One region of the Effusibacillus sp. SKA8 genome, then DNA from elsewhere that is predicted to be linked to it. Evidence: a T-box and tRNA genes for the amino acid it is inferred to sense, from the RefSeq annotation. Region 1 holds a T-box; the other holds one or more tRNA genes.
The links. The T-box of region 1 lies ahead of pheS (phenylalanine--tRNA ligase subunit alpha). A T-box ahead of a tRNA ligase gene usually reads a tRNA of that ligase, here a tRNA-Phe.

Region 1 (9,541 bases):
GAGCGTGGAACTGTACAAGATTTCCGGGCACTGGGACCACTATCATGAGAACATGTACCCGCCGATGAAAATGGACAACGAAGAACTGGTGCTCCGTCCGATGAACTGTCCGCATCACATGATGTTGTTTAAACAGGAGCTTCGCAGCTATCGGGATCTGCCGCTGCGCATCGCGGAACTGGGCACCATGCACCGCTACGAGATGTCCGGAACGCTGTCCGGTCTGCAGCGGGTGCGGGCGATGACGCTGAACGACGCGCATATTTTCTGCCGTCCGGATCAGATCAAGTCCGAGTTCAAAAAGGTGGTGCAACTGATCCAGCGGGTGTACCAAGATTTTCAGATCAAGGACTATTGGTTCCGCCTGTCCTACCGCGACCCGAACAATACCGAGAAGTACTTCCCGAACGACGAGATGTGGGAAAAGGCGCAGTCGATGCTGAAAGAAGCGATGGACGAGATGGGGCTCTCCTATGTCGAAGCGGAAGGGGAAGCCGCTTTCTACGGACCGAAACTGGACGTTCAGGTGAAGACCGCCATCGGCAAGGAAGAAACCCTATCCACCGCCCAGCTTGACTTCCTGTTGCCGGAACGGTTCGATCTGGAGTACGTCGGGGAAGACGGAAAAATGCACCGACCGGTGGTCATCCACCGCGGGATTCTCAGTACCATGGAGCGGATCACCGCTTATCTGATCGAGGTGTACGAGGGGGCGTTCCCGACTTGGCTGGCTCCGGTTCAGGCGAAAGTGCTGACCATTTCCCCGCAATTTGAGGAGTACGGCCGGAAAGTGTACGAGTACCTCAAGAGCAAGCGGATCCGTGTGGAATTGGACAGCCGTAACGAGAAGATCGGCTATAAAATTCGGGAAGCCCAGATGCAGAAGATCCCTTATATGCTGGTTGTCGGGGCGAAAGAGGCGGAAAACGGCACCGTGGCCGTACGCAAGCGCGGAGCCGGCGATCAGGGAGCGCAAAAGTATGAAGTCGTGGCGGACATGATTCTGTCGGAAATTCAGGCACGCAAGTGAACAATTCCCCCGGGGACATCCCGGGGGATTTTCCATGCAAGGCGGAGATTTTGTGTGAAATAGAACAATAACTACAAAAATTCGCCAAATTTATATGGTTTCTTATGGCAAAAACGGCTTTTGCCGGACTCGCTTCTTGCAACTGATGAGAGTATGCTAAGTTCATTGTTTATAAGTGCATTGTTTAAGAGAAAACCGCTTTTAACTCCCGCCAAAATGGGTATTCTACAGTGGGAAACGGTCGCTTTGAAAGAGGAGGACCCTGATGGCTCAGACATTGTTTGAAAGGTGGCTAACGCCTGCCCGGATCTTGGCGGTGGGCTTTGCAACGCTGATTCTGATGGGGGGATTTTTGCTCAGTCTGCCGATCGCGTCCAACAGCGGAGAGGGACTCAATTTTCTCGACGCGCTGTTCACCGCCACTTCGGCCGCATGCGTGACCGGTCTGGTGGTAGTGGATACTTTGACACAGTTTAATCTGTTCGGCCAACTCGTGATTCTGGCTTTGATTCAAGTCGGCGGTCTCGGTTTCATGACGGTGGCGACGTTTATCATCATTTTCACCGGCAAGCGCATCGGACTGAAAGAGCGGCTCGTGATGCAGGAGGCGCTGAATGTCAATTCGCTGCAGGGAGTCATTCGCCTGGCGCGCAATATCGTTCTGATCACATTGGGGATCGAGCTGTTTTTTGCGGCGATACTGGCTTTTCGTTTTTCGTTTGTAATGCCGGCGGGCCGGGCCGTCTATTACGGGATCTTTCATGCGGTTTCCTCTTTCTGTAACGCGGGATTCGACCTGTTCGGGAATTTTAAGAGTCTGACCGACTTTGTGGATGATCCGGTCGTCAATTTTGCGGTGATGATTTTGATCATCTTGGGCGGATTGGGGTTTACGGTGCTGGTTGATTTGTGGAAAGCACCTAGGCCGGAAAAATTGTCCCTGCACAGCAAACTGGTGTTGACCATGACATCCGCCATGCTGATTGTCGGAGCAATTGGCTACTTTTTCCTGGAAATGCACAACCCGAAGACGATGGGGACGCTGGATTGGAACGGAAAACTGATGGCTTCCATGTTTGCTTCCACCACCGCCCGGACGGCGGGGTATGCGACGATTGATTATGGGTCGATCACGGATGCTTCAAAGCTGTGGACGATTTTGTTGATGTTTATCGGGGCGTCTCCCGGTTCGACCGGCGGCGGCATTAAAACGGTCACCACAATTGTCATTTTCATGTACGTGTACAGCGTGATCACGGGGAAAGACAGCACGGTGGCGTTCCGCCGGCGGATCGAACCGAAAACGATTTACAAATCGTTTGCGGTCGCCGTCATTTCCGCTATTTTGGTGGTGTCCGTGACATTTGTCCTGACTGTCACGGAAAACAAGGAATTCATCCGGCTTTTGTTCGAGGCGACGTCGGCTTTCGGAACGGTCGGGCTGTCCACCAACTTGACGCCGGAGCTGTCACCGGTGGGAAAATTTATTATAATTTTGACGATGTTCGCGGGACGTGTCGGCCCGGTTACGCTGGTGCTGGCATTGACCTTCCGCGGGCAGGAAAAAGCGCTCGTGAAATATCCGGAAGAAAAACTGTTTGTGGGTTGAGGAGGGGGCGTCCATGAAGCAATACGCGGTCATCGGCATGGGGCGTTTCGGCACCAGCGTGGCCAGAGAACTGTATGAAATGGGCTATGAAGTGCTGGGAATCGATTCGGATGAAGACCGGATTCAAGACGCGGTCGATTTTGTCACCCATGCGGTAACAGCCGACTCGACTGACGAGAATGCGTTAAAGGCGCTTGGAATCCGCAATTTTGACGTGGTGGTTGTGGCGATCGGAGCCGATATCCAGGCGTCGATCCTGACGACATTGATTCTGAAGGAACAGGGCGTCAAACAGATTGTGGTCAAAGCGCAGAATGAACTGCACGGGAAGGTCCTGGAAAAGATCGGAGCGGACAAAGTCGTATACCCGGAACGCGACATGGGAATCCGGGTTGCCCATAATCTGATTTCCCCGAACATCCTCGATTATATCGAGTTGTCGCCGGAATACAGCATGGTGGAGATTGTGGCCAACGAAAAAATGGTCGGCAAAACACTGGCGGAATCCGATATCCGGCGGAAGTTCGGCTGCACCGTGATGGCAATCAAGACCGGAACGGAGATCAACATTTCGCCGATGGCCCACGATCGGATCAAACAGGGCGATATTTTGGTTGTGATCGGGAAAAATGAGGACTTGCAGGAACTTGAACAACAAGCGTAGAGAGGTTGATTGCGATTGGAACGAATCACGTCGACACGGAACGAGCGGGTCAAGGATTGGGCGGCGCTCAGACAGAAGAAATTCCGGGATCGGACAGGCCTGTTTTTGATCGAAGGAATCCGGCTGGTCGAAGAGGCACTGGACTCGGACGCTCCGATTGAAACTGTCCTGGTGCTTGATGAATTGCTTCCTACCGGACGGGTGGACCGGATTGTCAACGCGGCTCATTCCCTGAATGCGGAACTGGTTGAAGTAAATCGGGCGGTTATTGAGCATGTTGCGGATACGAAAACGCCGCAGGGAGTCATTGCGATCGGTCATCAGTATCAACACGACACGGAAGGGCTGGTCTCCAGCAAAACGAACCCTTTGTATCTTGTGGTTGACAATATTCAAGATCCGGGCAATCTCGGAACGATGATCCGCACCGCCGACGCGGTCGCCGCAACTGCGGTGTTTGTCGGGACAGGCAGTGTGGATCCGTACAATCCGAAAGTGGTCCGGGCGACGATGGGTTCGCTTTTTCACCTGCCTGTAATCGAAGCCGATCTGCCGCAGCTACTCTCGCTGTTTGCGAAACAGCGGGTGACAGTGATCGGGACTTCGGCAGATGCGGAACAAGACATGTATTCTTATGATTTTACTGCCGAAACCGCAATCGTCATCGGGTCGGAAGCCCACGGTATTTCCGAGGAAATTCGACCCCGTGTCGAACGGTGGGTTTCGCTACCGATGCCGGGGAAAGCGGAATCTTTAAACGCTGCGATCGCTTCCGGAATTGTTTTGTACGAAGCGCTCCGGCAGAGAAGAAGCAAGAAATAGTGCCCATGGACGATTTTCCACGGGTTTGTTCTTTACGCGATCGGCAGGAGTCGGCATGTTTTCGGTGAATTAGTAGTCAAATCAGGTTTGCTGCAAACAGTGGCTGCACGGTTATAGAGGGGCGTTCGAAATGACCGGGTTGGGGTTGAACAGAGGGCGGTTTTTGCAAGGTGTGATATTGTCAGGGTTTACGGTTCTGTTGTGGAAGCTGTTCTGGACGGGGGAAATTCAGAGACTGGTGGCACCGCATATGATGGTGCTGTTGGCGGTGACCTCAGGTGTAATGTTGGTGATGACCCTGTATGTGTGGATAACGATGCGGCAACCTCAACACATTTGCGGACATGAGCATGGACACCACGATTGCTGCGATCACGAACACGGTTTAAAGCCGGGCAAAGGATGGATATTGCTGCTGGTGCCGGTATTCCTTGGGCTGGCCGTGCCAATTCAGTCGCTGGGCACGGCGATGTTAAGCAGCGGCATGTATGCGAACCCCGTTAATGTGAAGCCGGTGGATCTGACGACTGTGCCCAAAGTGAATATGCAGGGCGTTCCGGTACCGCCAAAACCCGAGGCGGGATCGGAAGTTTCGATGTATGAAGTGATGAATAACATTTTGATTGCGCCGGAAAATTATTTCAACCAAAGATACAAGTACACCGGGTTCGTTTATCATCCGCCGGGATGGCCGGACAATCGGATGGTGCTGATGCGGTATGTGATGGTCCATTGCGCGGCGGACACGCTGCCTGTCGGTTTGACCGTCGAGACGGAAGGCGCGAAAGAATTCGGGAACGACACATGGGTGCGGATTGATGCAACCCTTTCGGCGGCAAAGGTTCCCGAAATCGACCAGGTGCCGCCGGTCAGTTGGTATTACGGATACGAACAAAAACCGGTTCTGATCGCGCATGACATCCAAAAGATCGAAGAGCCGAAGGATCCCTACCTGAATCCGTTTGGCATCAACTACGTTTCGGGAGGGCAGTAGGATGTGGCAAGCGGCGCAGACGATTTTTTTGTCGATTGTGTTGGAAGCTTTGCCGTTTATTCTGTTGGGGGTGATTTTGTCCTCCCTCGTGCAGGCGTTCGTCTCGCAGGAGCGAATGTTGCGGCTGCTGCCGGATCATCGCGGGTTGGCGGTCGTTGCCGCCGGATTTTTGGGATTGATTGTACCGGTTTGCGATTGCGGAACGGTTCCGCTCGCGAGGAGCCTCATGCGAAAAGGGGTACCGGTCTCCGTGGCGATGGCCTTCACGCTGGCGGCGCCGGTGGTCAACCCGATGACGATGCTGGCAACGTACGTCGCTTTTGGCATGAATTCCTCCATGATGTGGGCGCGCACCGCCGCAACCTTCGGGATTGCGGTTGCGATTGGCTGGGTGCTGCTGTTCCTGGAGAGGAAAAAGGATATGCGGCCGCAGACGAGTTGTGATGAACTGCCGATGCTGGAAGTCGCGGCTGCCGCTTCCGCCCCGGGAAGGCGTTCGTTCCGTCAGGTAACGGGCTCTGTTATCAACCATGCGGTGATTGAGTTTTTTGAAATCATGGGGTTTGTGGTGGTGAGCGCGGCTGTCGCCGCCCTGCTGCAGACGTTCGTTCCCGCAGCGGCACTCGCTCCGATCGGCCATCATCCGGTTTGGTCGGTGTTGTCAATGATGGTGCTGGCGATCCTGCTGTCGCTTTGTTCTACCGCTGACGGTTTCGTGGCCCGTTCCCTTGCCGGTTTGACGACCAGCGGCGGCGTGCTCGGCTTTTTGGTGATCGGGCAGATGATCGATATTCGAAATCTGCTGCTGTTGCCCAAGGTATTTCCGCGTTGGGCGGTCCCGCTGACGTTTTGCCTCGCGTTTCTCTTCACTTTATTCGCGGGAATCTGGGTTAACGCAAAATGATTCGGGAATGCTACCGCATAGGAGGTGTAGCCCGTGCCGTATGGATTCATCACTTCTTTTGCGGTCAAATGGCTGGGAACGGTCGCATCGGTTTTGTTTGTCGGCCTGTTGTTCCCGTTGTACGGGGTTGTGAATTTGTTTCACATGCTATTGTTGGGAACTGTCATCACGATTCTCGGCTATGTGGCGGATCTGGCGATTCCCCGGGCGGTTAACCACATTGCGGCGATTTTTGCCGATTTTGCGTTGGCTGCTCTGGTTACTTATCTGGGGAATTATTTGCTGCCCGGCATGCGGGTCACCTGGACGTTCGCAACGATACTGGGGCTGCTTGTAGCGGGGGTGGAGATTTTTTATCACGCAAAATTCGTCCGCTTCCGGGAAATGTAACAGGGGAGATGTTTCCTTTTCAAGCCATGGGGGCTGTGCTTTTTACTCTTCCGGGAAATGTAACAGGGGAGATGTAACAGGCCTTGCGTTCTGCTGTTGACTGTACTATACTAGGTACCAAATTCCAAAATCAACAGCAATGACGGAGAGAGTACGGACAGCAGGCTCCTTGCAGGGAGGAGATGCCGGAGACTGGGAGCATCTCTAAGGGACGCTGTGCGGAAGTTCACTCCGAAGCTGCCGCCTGAACCGTTTCTTTGCCCGCCCGGGCGGGGGATAAAGTAGGGTGGGCCGGGGGTTCCCGTTATCGAAAGAGAGCGAAGCAGATGCACCCGGCGACCAACTTTTGCCGGGAGCCTTCTTCTGCTTAATTAGGGTGGTACCGCGGAATGATAAACCTTTCGTCCCTTACGGATGAAAGGTTTTTTAATTTTATACAGTCGTGTGGGGAGGTTTATCATGAGAGAGCAACTGCGGGAGTTACGCGAAAAAGCGTTATCCGACCTTGAAAAAGTCGGGTCCCAGGGCGAATTGACCGATTGGAAAGTGCGGTATCTCGGCAAAAAAGGCGAGTTAACCGCCATCATGCGCGGCATGGGCCAACTGTCCGCCGAGGACCGCCCTGTTGTCGGACAGTTGGTGAACGAGATCAGGGAAGCGCTGGAACGTTCGTACGAACAAAAGGAAGCGGATTTCCGGCAAAAAGCCTTGGAACAAAAACTGAAAACGGAATCGATCGACGTGACGCTGCCGGGGAGAACCGTGCCCGTAGGCGCCGTGCATCCGCTGACCCGCGTGATTGAGGAGATTGAAGACATTTTCATCGGATTGGGCTTTGAAATTGCCGAAGGCCCTGAAGTGGAAACCGATTATTACAACTTTGAAGCGCTGAACATACCGAAAAATCATCCTGCCCGCGACATGCAGGACACGTTCTACCTGACGGAAGAAATTTTGATGCGGACCCATACGTCGCCGGTTCAAGTGCATACGCTGGAAGCGAAAAAAGGGACCGTTCCAGTCCGCATTATCTGCCCGGGCCGCGTTTACCGCCGCGACGACGACGACGCAACCCATTCGCATGTGTTTACGCAAGTGGAAGGGCTGGTCGTCGACCGCAACATCCGGATGAGCGATTTGAAAGGGATTCTTTTGACATTCGCCCGGCAAATGTTCGGGCCGCAGCAGCAGATCCGGCTGCGCCCCAGTTATTTCCCGTTCACCGAGCCGAGCACGGAAGTCGATGTCAGTTGTTACGCCTGCCACGGCAAAGGATGCCGGATCTGCAAGCATACCGGCTGGATTGAGATCCTGGGTGCGGGCATGGTGCATCCGAGGGTGCTTGAGATGGCCGGTTACGACGCGGAAACATACACCGGATTTGCCTTCGGAATGGGTGTCGAGCGGATTGCGATGCTGAAGTACGGCGTGGACGATATCCGCCATTTTTATGTCAATGACGTCCGCTTCTTGCGTCAATTCACCAATCGGTACTAGGGAGAGGATCCGACATGAAAATTTCATACAAATGGCTACAGGAATATGTCGATTTGGGGCCGGATATGACGCCGGAAAAATTGGCCGACCTTTTGACGATCCACGGGATTCCGGTGGAAGTCATCGAGCCCCTCAACAAAGGGATCAAAAACGTTGTGGTCGGTCGTGTGCTGCATACGGAACCACATCCGAACGCGGACCGTTTGCAGGTTTGCAAAGTCGACGCGGGAGGTTCCGAAACCTTGCAGATCGTGTGCGGCGCGCCAAATGTCAAACCGGGCCAGAAAGTGCCCTGTGCCGTCGTGGGAGCCGAACTGCCGGGAGGAGTGAAAATCAAACGCGCGAAACTGCGGGATGTGGAATCGCAAGGCATGCTCTGCTCCGCCAGCGAATTGGGCCTGGATGTCAAGCTGCTTCCGAAAGAGCAGACGGAGGGATTGTACATCCTGCCGGAAGATACGCCGGTCGGGGAGCCGGTCGTAAATGTGCTCGGGCTGGACGATGTGGTGATGGAACTCGAACTGACGCCAAACCGCGCGGACTGTTTGAATTATCGGGGTGTCGCCCACGAAGTGGCGGCCATTCTCGGGACAAAACCGAAATTCGAAGAACGCGTGTCCGCCAACGCAGCCGGGTTGACGGGTGAATCTCCCGTACAAGTGCGGATTGAATCGCCGAACTGCACCCAGTATGCGGCTCAGGTGGTGAAAGGGCTTCGGGTTGCCCCTTCACCGCTTTGGCTGCAAATGCGTTTGTTGGCGGTCGGCGTGCGGCCGATCAACAATATTGTGGATGTCACCAACTATGTGATGTTTGAATACGGCCAACCGCTGCACGCGTTTGATTTGTCCGAAATCACCGAATCGACCATCGTGGTCAGGCAAGCGTCCGAAAACGAGAAGCTCGTGACACTGGATGGACAAGAACGGTCGCTTGACCCGTCGATGCTCGTCATTGCGGACCCGAAACGCGCCGTGGGGCTTGCGGGAGTGATGGGCGGAGAGAACTCGGAGGTTCGCGACACGACGACCGACATCGTTTTGGAATCGGCTTATTTCGATCCCGGAACAACCCGTCAGACCGGGAAAAAATTGGGAGTTCGTTCGGAAGCGCAAATGCGGTTTGAAAAAGGCATCGACCCGACCATCATGCGACCCGCTTTGTTGCGGGCAGCCCGGATGATTGCGGAACTGGGCGGAGGCCATCTGGTCGGCCAACCTGTGGAAGTCGTCAAACAGCAGCCGGAAGTGATGGAATTGCGGCTCCGCGTAAGCCGGACCAACCTGGTGCTTGGAACCGGTCTTACAATGGATACGGTGCAAGCTGTTCTTGATAGATTGGGGCTTGCCAACTCGCAAGTTGACGGGGATACTCTTACTGTAAAGGTTCCTACGCGGCGACCGGACATTACGCGGGAGATCGATTTGATCGAAGAAGTGGCGAGATTGCACGGTTACGACCAAATCGGCACCACGATGCCGGAAGGGGTTCTCACGCGGGGAGGCTTGAACCGGCAACAGCGGCTGCGCCGTCTGATTCGGAATCTGCTGACCGGCATGGGATTGTTCGAAGTGTACACCTACAGTTTCACCTCCCCGGCATGGCTGGAGCCCCTCGGCTTGGACAAAACA
Region 2 (9,541 bases), on a different contig from region 1:
TCTATTCGGCTGTTACCGGCAAGCCGATTCCGCAGTGGATCGGGGTGACGGGTGAGATTTCGATTCAGGGCCGCGTGAAACCAGTTGGCGGCATCGTCGAGAAAATCTTCGGCGCGCGGCAAGCGGGACTGGCTCATGTCTTGGTGCCGGAGGAAAATGCGCCGGATGTGCCGAATGATACTGCCGGGATACAAGTGTCAACGGTTGAAACCATCGAGGATGTGTTGGCGCTTGTGTTTGGGGAACAGGTAGAGAAAGTCAGCTAGTCTCCAAAGGAGGGCACTGCATGGACGGACAAATCGCGGAGCGGATGCCTCCCCAAAATATCGAAGCGGAACAGGCGGTGCTGGGGGCTGTCCTGATCGAACCCGATGCACTCCCCGTTGTTACGGAAATCCTTAAACCGGAAGACTTTTACCGGATCAGCCACCAGAAGATTTTTGAAGGGATGATCCGGGTCGCGGAGCGGGGGGAGCCGGTGGACATCGTCACCTTGACGGCCCATCTGCAAAATCTGGGTCAGATTGAAGAAATCGGCGGTGTCTCTTATCTGGCGACGCTGGCCAATACGGTGCCAACAGCGGCCAACGTCGATTATTACGCCAACATCGTCAAGGAAAAAGCGGTTGTCCGCCGCTTGATCAAGATCGCCACACAGATCGCGGCTTCCGGATACGAAGGAACCGACGACGTGGTCGGCTTGATCGACGAGGCGGAACGCCGGATTTCCGAACTGTCGAACGAGAAAATTACGCGTGGCTTCACTCCGATCAAAGACATTCTGCTTGCAACATTTGAACGGATTGAGTTTCTTTATTCCAACAAAGGTGGAATAACCGGAATTCCGACGGGATATCCCGATCTCGACCGGTTGACGTCCGGGTTTCAAAAATCGGACCTGATTATCGTGGCGGCCCGTCCCTCTGTCGGGAAAACGGCTTTCTCCCTCAACATCGCCCAGAATGTGGCGGTGCGGTCGGGTGTGCCGGTCGCCATTTTTTCACTGGAGATGTCAAAGGAACAGTTGGTGCAGCGCATGCTGTGTTCCGAGGCGATGCTGGACGCGGGAAAACTGCGGACGGGCTTTCTCGCGGACGAGGATTGGCCCAAATTGACGATGGCGATCAGCGCGTTGGCGGAAGCGCCGATTTTTATTGACGACACGCCGGGGATCACGGTTGCCGACATCCGGTCGAAATGCCGCCGTCTGCAGCAGGAACACGGCTTGGGCATGATTCTGGTCGATTATCTGCAACTGATTCAGGGGCGCGGACGGGCAGACAACCGGCAGCAGGAAATTTCGGAGATCTCCCGAACTCTGAAAATGATTGCCCGCGAATTGGATGTGCCGGTTATCGCCTTGTCCCAGTTGAGCCGTTCGGTGGAACAGCGGCAGGACAAGCGCCCGCTACTTTCGGACCTGCGGGAATCCGGCAGCATTGAGCAGGATGCCGATATTGTGGCGTTTTTGTACCGGGAGGACTACTACGACCCGGAATCGGAGAAAAAGAACATCATTGAGATCATTATCGCGAAACAGCGAAACGGCCCCACCGGGAAGGTGGAGTTGGTGTTTCTGAAAAACTTCAACAAATTTGTCTCGCTGGAACGCGAGGCTGCAAGCTAACGGCTAGACCGGAGGCCGAGTCCCGGCAACCGGTTTTTTCGTTACCGAATATTTTTGAATTGCACAACCACATAATACGAACAAATTTAAACCGAATGACAAGGATTGTTCGTATTTTATATTGACGAGTTGCTTGATTCCTGCTACACTCACAAAGGGAGATTTTATGTATTTCTCCGGAATATCCCGGGGAATGTATGGATATGGAGGTGTTGCCCTATGGCAACCTTAGTAGTTGTGGGCACTCAATGGGGCGATGAAGGCAAAGGCAAAATCACCGACTTCCTGGCGGAAAAAGCGGGAGTGGTGGCGCGCTACCAAGGAGGCAACAACGCCGGTCACACCATTTCGATTCAAGGTAAAGAGTTCAAACTGCACTTGATTCCGTCCGGCATCTTTTATCCGGAGAAGATCTGTGTCATCGGCAACGGGATGGTTGTTAACCCGAAAGCGCTTGTTGACGAACTGGCTTATTTGAAAAATAACGGCGTCGCAACCGACAATTTGCGGATTTCGGACCGCGCGCACGTTGTGATGCCTTATCATATCCGGCTTGACGAACTGGAAGAGGAGAGCAAAGGGACGAACAAAATCGGCACCACCAGAAAAGGGATCGGTCCCGCCTATATGGACAAAGCGGCGCGGATCGGCATCCGCATGATCGATTTGCTCGATCCGGAGGAGTTCGCTTCGAAACTGAAGCGCAACTTGGAGGAAAAGAACCGGATTTTTGAAAAACTGTACGGCGCCGAAGGATTCGATTACGAACAGGTCTATCAGGAATATCTCGGTTACGCCGAAGTGATTCGCCCCTATGTCACGGATACGTCGATTGTGTTGAATGAAGCGATCGACGCGGGGAAAGACGTGCTGTTCGAAGGGGCGCAGGCTTCGATGCTCGACATCGACCAGGGCACGTATCCCTACGTCACTTCTTCGAATCCGGTTGCCGGCGGCGTCTGTATCGGCGCCGGGGTCGGCCCGACCAAGATCGACAAAGTCATCGGCGTGGTCAAAGCGTACAGCACCCGCGTTGGCGACGGCCCGTTCCCGACGGAACTGCTTGACGAAACGGGACAATTTATCCGGGAAACCGGGCGCGAATACGGAACCACCACCGGGCGCCCGCGCCGGGTCGGCTGGTTTGACGCTTTGGTCGTCCGCCATGCCCGCCGGGTATCGGGACTCGACGGAATGGCCGTCACCCGGCTGGATATTTTGACCGGGTTGAAAGAACTGAAAATCTGTACCGCGTACCGTTACAACGGGGAGATTCTGACCGAATTCCCGACCAGCCTGAAAATGCTTGCAAATTGCGAACCTGTCTATGAAACGCTGCCCGGTTGGGACGAAGACATCTCCGGGGTTCGTTCTTACCAAGAACTGCCCGCCAACACCCGGGCATACATCGAAAAGATTACGGAAGCGACAGGCGTTCCTTTGGCGATTTTCTCCATCGGCCCGAACCGTGAACAAACGGTTCCGGTAACGGAGATCTACTAAATCAGCCTGACTAAATCGGCCCGACATGCGGTCCGCGGTTGTCAGCCGCGGCCGCTTGCCAAACCGGTATCGTCCGGCATGCCGAAAAGCACCCCGCTAAATCCTGCCCAAAAAATCATCGAAAAATCATCGAAAAAGGGTTGCGCCGTAAAGTTGCTTCGTGTTAAGATACTATTTGTTGCCGCGATGACGCAAACAATAGCAAAGCGGCGATTTCATTGTGAGCCATTAGCTCAGTCGGTAGAGCACCTGACTTTTAATCAGGGTGTCGATGGTTCGAGTCCATCATGGCTCACCATTTTGCTAGGCCCCATGGTCAAGTGGTTAAGACACCGCCCTTTCACGGCGGTAACAGGGGTTCGAATCCCCTTGGGGTCACCAGCTACAATACAGTGCCCGGAATCGGGGCGGGTTTTCGGGGGCTTCACGTCACCAATCCACGTCAATGTAATGGGAAAGTCTTTTGGAGCTGTGGTGTAGTGGCCTAACATGCCCGCCTGTCACGCGGGAGATCGCGGGTTCGAATCCCGTCAGCTCCGCCATTTCTGCAAGGGAAAAGCTTCATTTACAACCTGATAGGGCTCGGTAGCTCAGTCGGTAGAGCAGAGGACTGAAAATCCTCGTGTCGGCGGTTCGATTCCGTCCCGAGCCACCACATAACGAAAACTTGGCATTTGCCAAGTTTGTAACCCAGGTGAATACCTCGACCCAAAAAGCGAGTCGCTGGACTCGCTTTTTCGTTTTTTCGGACAATCCGCCAGGATACGAAATCCGCAAGTTAAGTGTTTCCCCCGTAAGACCTGATCACTTGCACCGCCTTCTCCACTTGATCTTTGGGGCATACAACCGTCAGCAGGATATCTTCCCCCGATACATCGTCCGCAGTAGTGGCATATCCGCTGGCAGATGCGTCCGCAGCCATTAGAACCGCGGCGTTACGGCTCGACGGATCCATCCCGAGCGCCATGTCTCCGAGGCTCGATATTTTCCCCGTCAGGGGGTTCGTCAGTTTCTGGGTAGGTTGACCGGGATACGGCGACACGCGATTGATTTGTACGGTATTGATTCCCATATTTTTCAGTTCCTCCGATGCTTTCCGGGCAACATCGGGGTCCGCAAACGAGGCGAGAATCGCTTGTTCCCGTTCCGGATCAAATTGGTCTCTGGGCACTCCGACCGTTCTTGGCATCGTTTTTGCTTGTTGTTCAAACACATCCTGCAGGTTGTCGTCCACAAGGATCCCTCCTTCGATAGTTGTAGTGTGGACCAAGCAAGGCTTTCCCATGCTGGAACTATTTGTTTAGAAGGATTTTTGACGAGACCAATTGAACTAGGTATGTGGGAAAATGGTACCCAAGGTCACGCTGAAAGGGTGAGCCCAATGAATCAAAAAATCATGGTCGTGGAAGATGAGCTTCCGATCGCGGATATACTGAAGTTTTCCCTGGAAAAAGAGGGGTATGAGGTGATTGTGGCCAATGACGGTGAGGAAGCGGTCGACATGGCGAGCCGCCAACAGCCGGATTTGATTTTGCTTGACGTGATGCTTCCGAAAAAAGACGGGTTTCAGGTCTGCCAAGAAATCCGTTCGTTTTCCGTAACCCCCATCATTATGCTGACCGCCCGGGATTCGGAAGTGGACAAAGTTCTTGGACTTGAACTGGGCGCGGACGATTATGTGACCAAGCCGTTTTCATCACGGGAGTTGCTTGCGCGGGTCAAAGCGAACCTGCGGCGGCGCAATAACGAAGCGATGACCAGTGCCAAACCGCGTTATGCGGTGGGAGAGTTGGTGATCGACACTTCGACGTACCAGGTGACGAAAAACGGTGAAGGGGTCGACCTTACATACAGGGAATTCGAACTCCTGTTGTACATGACGAAGCATCGTGGGAAAGTCCTGACGCGCGAACATCTTCTGCATGAAGTCTGGGGATTCGATTACCTGGGCGACATTCGCACTGTTGACGTCACGATTCGCCGGCTAAGAGAAAAAATCGAAACCGATCCGAGCAATCCGCAGTACATTCTGACCCGTCGGGGAGTCGGCTATTCGATGAGGGGGTAGGGCACTTTGTTTCGAAGCATTCGGGGAAAACTGGTGCTCATCTACCTGCTGTTGATTTTGTTTGCGATGCAGTTGATCGGCGTTTACTTTATCCGGTCAGTGAACTCGTATTTCCTTGGAAATTTTTCGACAACAATTGACTCGCAGGCCCGGTTTCTCTCCGCGCAGTTGCAGCGGTATATGGAAAAAGAGATCACGCCTGACACCGTCAAAGATATCGACAACTTGATCGGCTCCTTCGCGTCCGAATCGGAAATCTACGTATTGAACAAAAACGGGACGATTGTTTCCACGACAGCAGACAAGTCGTGCGTAGGCCAGAAGCGCCTCCGAACGGAGGTCACCCGGGCGCTGCTGGGGACCAAAGACGAAGTGATCCGCGAAGACGGGCCCACCGGACAGCGGTACACGTTTTTGGCTGTACCGATCAAAAACGATTTGGAAGTGATCGGCGCCGTCTATATGGTAGCGCCGATGACCAAGATTTATAAGACGATCAAAGAGATCAACATGATGTTTTATACGGGTCTTTTGATCGCGCTGGCCCTGACGGCGGTACTGGGCATCGCGCTTGCGCGGACAATTACGAATCCGATCGTGGAGATCACGAAGAAAGCGAAAGCGATGGCAAAGGGCGATTTCGATCAGGTCGTGCAGGTGAGAAGCGACGATGAGATCGGACAATTGGGCGAAGCGTTCAACTATCTGATCTGGCGTTTGCGGGGAGCCCTTTCGGAAAACGAAAAAGAAAGGGAAAAACTCCAGGCGATCCTCACCCATTTGAGTGACGGAGTCATCGCGGTGGATTCGTCCAACCGGATTTTGCTGATCAATCCGGCGGCCCGGCAACTGCTCGATTGCCAGGACAACCCGGTGGGGCAGCCGATCAACCAGCTGCTGATGATGGAAGAGGATTCGGAAAAGGCCTGTTCCCTGATTGCGGGACAGGAAATGCAGTTCAAGGGGCCGAAAGGGCGCACCCTGCAGGCTTATGCGTCCCCGATCCGGGAAGAACAAGGGCAGACCGGGATCGTGATTGTCATCCGCGACATTACGGAAGAGGAGCGGGAGGAGCAGGCCCGCCGCGATTTTGTGGCGAATGTTTCGCACGAGATACGGACCCCGCTCACCACGATCAAGAGTTATTTGGAAGCGTTGAACGACGGGGCCGCGGATGATCCGATCCTGCGCACCCGTTTCTTGCAGGTAATTCACAACGAGACAGAGCGGATGGTGCGGATGGTCGCGGAATTGCTCCAATTGTCGAGGCTTGATGCGGGGAAAATGCAGTGGTCGTTTAAAGCGGTCAACCTGATTGAGATTCTCGACGAAGTGGCGAACCGTTTTGCCGTCCAGTGCCGCCAGCAAGAGGTGTCGATGTTTGTGGAAGCCGCTGCCAGGCTGCCGATGGTCTATGCGGATCATGACAAGCTGGATCAGGTTTTGGACAATCTTGTCTCCAACGCGCTGAAACATACGCCTTCGCAGGGAATTATCCGGTTGGTGGCCGCCCCCAAACAGGACATGGTGGAAGTCAGGGTGATCGATTCCGGCACCGGCATTCCGCCACAAGATCTGCCGCGGATTTTTGAACGGTTTTACCGGGTGGACAAGGCCCGCTCCCGAAAATTGGGCGGAAGTGGCTTGGGATTGGCAATTGCCAAACAGATCATTGAAGCTCACGGCGGGCATATCCGGATCGACAGCGTCATAAACAAAGGCACCACGGTCACCTTTACGCTTCCGCTCGCCAAAGAAGGGGTGGCGTGATGGCCGAACGAATCGAAAAGGTAAAATCCGCCCTGTTAGGCTTACTGGTCCTGTTGTCCATCGTGCTTTCGGTGGGATTGTGGAACATCAACCCGGCGTTTGAACCGCTTGACTCGGGCGGCTTTGTCGCAAATCCCGCTTTCGGCTTTCGGAAAACGGTCGATCAGGTGTTGCTGCCCGTCCGGATTCACGCGCGTTTGGAAGACAAAAGTTACACCATGACCGACCCGTTTACGGATCTGTATGAAAAGGCTTGGGACGAACTTCGAAAACTCGCGGTACGCGAACTGGGGCCGATTGACAATCCGCAAGCGATCCGGCAAAAAATCGCCGGGGGTCCGTTCATCGAGTTTCAGTTTGGGGTCAGCCTCAATCAGGAGCAAGTGTTTCAACTTTTGAAAATGCTGGATCCCGCCCCATTCCAACTGAAAGTCACATCCATCACCGTCCATCGCGACACGGCGGGCAACCATTATGTGGTGCTTTCCAATTTCAATCAACCCGTTTTTCACGGAAAAATCGAGGGACAGTTCCGCTTGTTCGAACAACTGGACGAATGGGGTACGCTGCCCAAATATGCGGAACGGACCGGGAGCAAAGGTCGGTTTTTGATACCCGTCCAGAAGGTGAAGGTTCCCCTGGTGACTTGCGAAAAGATGTCGCTTCCGGCCGACTCGTTGGCTCGGACGTTTTTTGTGGATCCTGGCCTTATCCGGAGAATCCAGGAGCGGAAAGGTTCTTTGATTCTGACAGATGGCAGCCGGACGGTCCAAATTTCCTCAAAGGAAAAGGAAATCCATTACGCCAATGCGCTGCCTTATGACAGACAGACGCAAGCGGTCGGCAAAGACAGTTCGTTCCAAAGGGCGGTCGATTTTATCAATGAACACGGGGGCATGCAGGGGGCTTACCTCGGACGGTTGCAAAACGTTTGGGGGAAGGACATCCGGGAGTATCGTTTTAACGAATACCGGCATGGGCTTCCCGTACTGGGCAGACTCACCGGCATCCGGGTCGTGTTGAACGGCAACGAAGTGGTGGAGCTGGAAAGAAGCACGCAGTATTTGGGGGCGGAAGTGAAAGCGGAGACAGTTGAAGCCGCTCCTCTGCCGCCTTCCGTTACAGAAAATGCAGCGGATGTATATCTTGCATACGCACCCCAAGAGGCGGGGGAACGTGTCCGGCTGATTCCGGTTTGGGTCGTTGAGTATCCGCAAGCGCCAACCGTGATCTACGACGCGCAAACCGGCGACAAATGGGCAGACAGTGGAGAGTGAGCGGCATGGACTGGAGTCGGGCCAAAACGTACCTGATTTTAACGTTTCTGCTGTTGGATTTCGTGTTGGGGTATCAATATTGGCGGCTGCGCACCGAGCAGGCCGGCTATGTTCAGTCCTTTGCGGAGCAACTGGCGGAAGTCCGGCAGCTTCTGGTCTCGCAAAAATGGGAGCTGCGGACGGAAGTGCCGAAGATCACGCCTGAACTTGGGTTTCTGCAGGTTCGGTACCAATCGTTTTCGCCGGAGGAATGGGCCAAATGGATCGGAGAGGATGTGACACCGGTCGATAAAGGGCCGGGACAAGTAGCGGTTGACCTGTCGGACAAAAACGTCAGGGCCGACCTGGAGGATGTCAGTACAGCGGACAGAGTGCTGTCGCAAGTCAATCTCAAAATATGGCCGAAAAATCTGTACCGCTTTGACAGAATGCTGCCGGACGGCGAAGACTCGGGGATGATCCGGTATCTGCAGGTCTATCGTGAATACCCGATTTTTTCGGCGCCGCTGGAATTGATGGTGCAAGATGGCAAGGTGACGGGCTATCGCCTGACCGCATTGGACGTGGTAGGGGAAGGCGGAGGGAAAAAACAGGTGATTTCGGCGCTTCACGCGTTGCGTTCCTTGTCCGAGTCGATGGACAAATCGGAAAAGAGACCGGATAATAGGGTCATCCGGGAAATTCGGATCGGCTATTACAGCAAACCGTTCAACGCGGACGAATGGTACCTGACCCCGACATGGCGGATTACGACGGACCGGGAAGTCTATTATGTCAATGCGTTGACCGGCGAAGTGGAATTGGCGAGATGACAGGAAACGGGAGGACGTTGAATGCTGCGGTTCAGTGTGCTTGCAAGCGGAAGTTCGGGGAATGCGGTCTATGTGGAAACGGACAGTACCCGCATCCTGATCGACGCGGGAGTCGCTTGCAGGCAGATCGAAGCGGCGATGGCCGAGATTTCGGTGTCGTTGGAAGACTTGGACGCGATTCTTGTGACCCACGAACATTCCGATCACATCAAGGGGATCGGCATCGTCGCCCGCAAAGTGATCAGCGAACGGCGAAAAAAACAGTATGACCGGCTTGAAGTGCCGGTGTATGCGACGGAAGGGTCGTGGCACGACCTGCACGGCTTGATGAAAGACTATCCGGAAGATTGCAGGAAAATCGTTCGCGTAGGGGACAAGCTGGAATTCGAAGACCTGACGATCGAACCTTTCCCGTTGTCGCATGACGCGAGAGAGCCGGTCGGATATGTCTTTTACCATCGCGGCAGCAAGCTGACGCTGGCGA

Region 2: it encodes a tRNA-Phe, which carries the amino acid that the T-box ahead of pheS (phenylalanine--tRNA ligase subunit alpha) is inferred to sense. The anticodon was not compared.

The regions. Positions count from the first base shown of each region.
Region 1 covers NZ_JBZCSF010000013.1:61,791-71,331, forward strand. Annotated here, with positions in the region: gene thrS (threonine--tRNA ligase) at 1-1,030, shown strand, start outside; gene AC4ED1_RS11560 (TrkH family potassium uptake protein) at 1,296-2,639, shown strand; gene AC4ED1_RS11565 (potassium channel family protein) at 2,653-3,303, shown strand; gene AC4ED1_RS11570 (TrmH family RNA methyltransferase) at 3,319-4,125, shown strand; gene AC4ED1_RS11575 (TIGR03943 family putative permease subunit) at 4,256-5,119, shown strand; gene AC4ED1_RS11580 (permease) at 5,121-6,023, shown strand; gene AC4ED1_RS11585 (DUF2512 family protein) at 6,057-6,413, shown strand; T-box leader at 6,544-6,825, shown strand; gene pheS (phenylalanine--tRNA ligase subunit alpha) at 6,873-7,910, shown strand; gene pheT (phenylalanine--tRNA ligase subunit beta) at 7,925-9,541, shown strand, end outside.
Region 2 covers NZ_JBZCSF010000012.1:36,142-45,682, reverse strand. Annotated here, with positions in the region: gene lonC (Lon family ATP-dependent protease) at 1-266, shown strand, start outside; gene dnaB (replicative DNA helicase) at 287-1,627, shown strand; gene AC4ED1_RS10930 (adenylosuccinate synthase) at 1,847-3,130, shown strand; tRNA gene AC4ED1_RS10925 (tRNA-Lys) at 3,353-3,428, shown strand; tRNA gene AC4ED1_RS10920 (tRNA-Glu) at 3,437-3,511, shown strand; tRNA gene AC4ED1_RS10915 (tRNA-Asp) at 3,596-3,672, shown strand; tRNA gene AC4ED1_RS10910 (tRNA-Phe) at 3,710-3,785, shown strand; gene AC4ED1_RS10905 (hypothetical protein) at 3,909-4,364, opposite strand; gene yycF (response regulator YycF) at 4,512-5,198, shown strand; gene AC4ED1_RS10895 (ATP-binding protein) at 5,205-6,968, shown strand; gene yycH (two-component system activity regulator YycH) at 6,968-8,245, shown strand; gene yycI (two-component system regulatory protein YycI) at 8,251-9,057, shown strand; gene AC4ED1_RS10880 (MBL fold metallo-hydrolase) at 9,079-9,541, shown strand, end outside.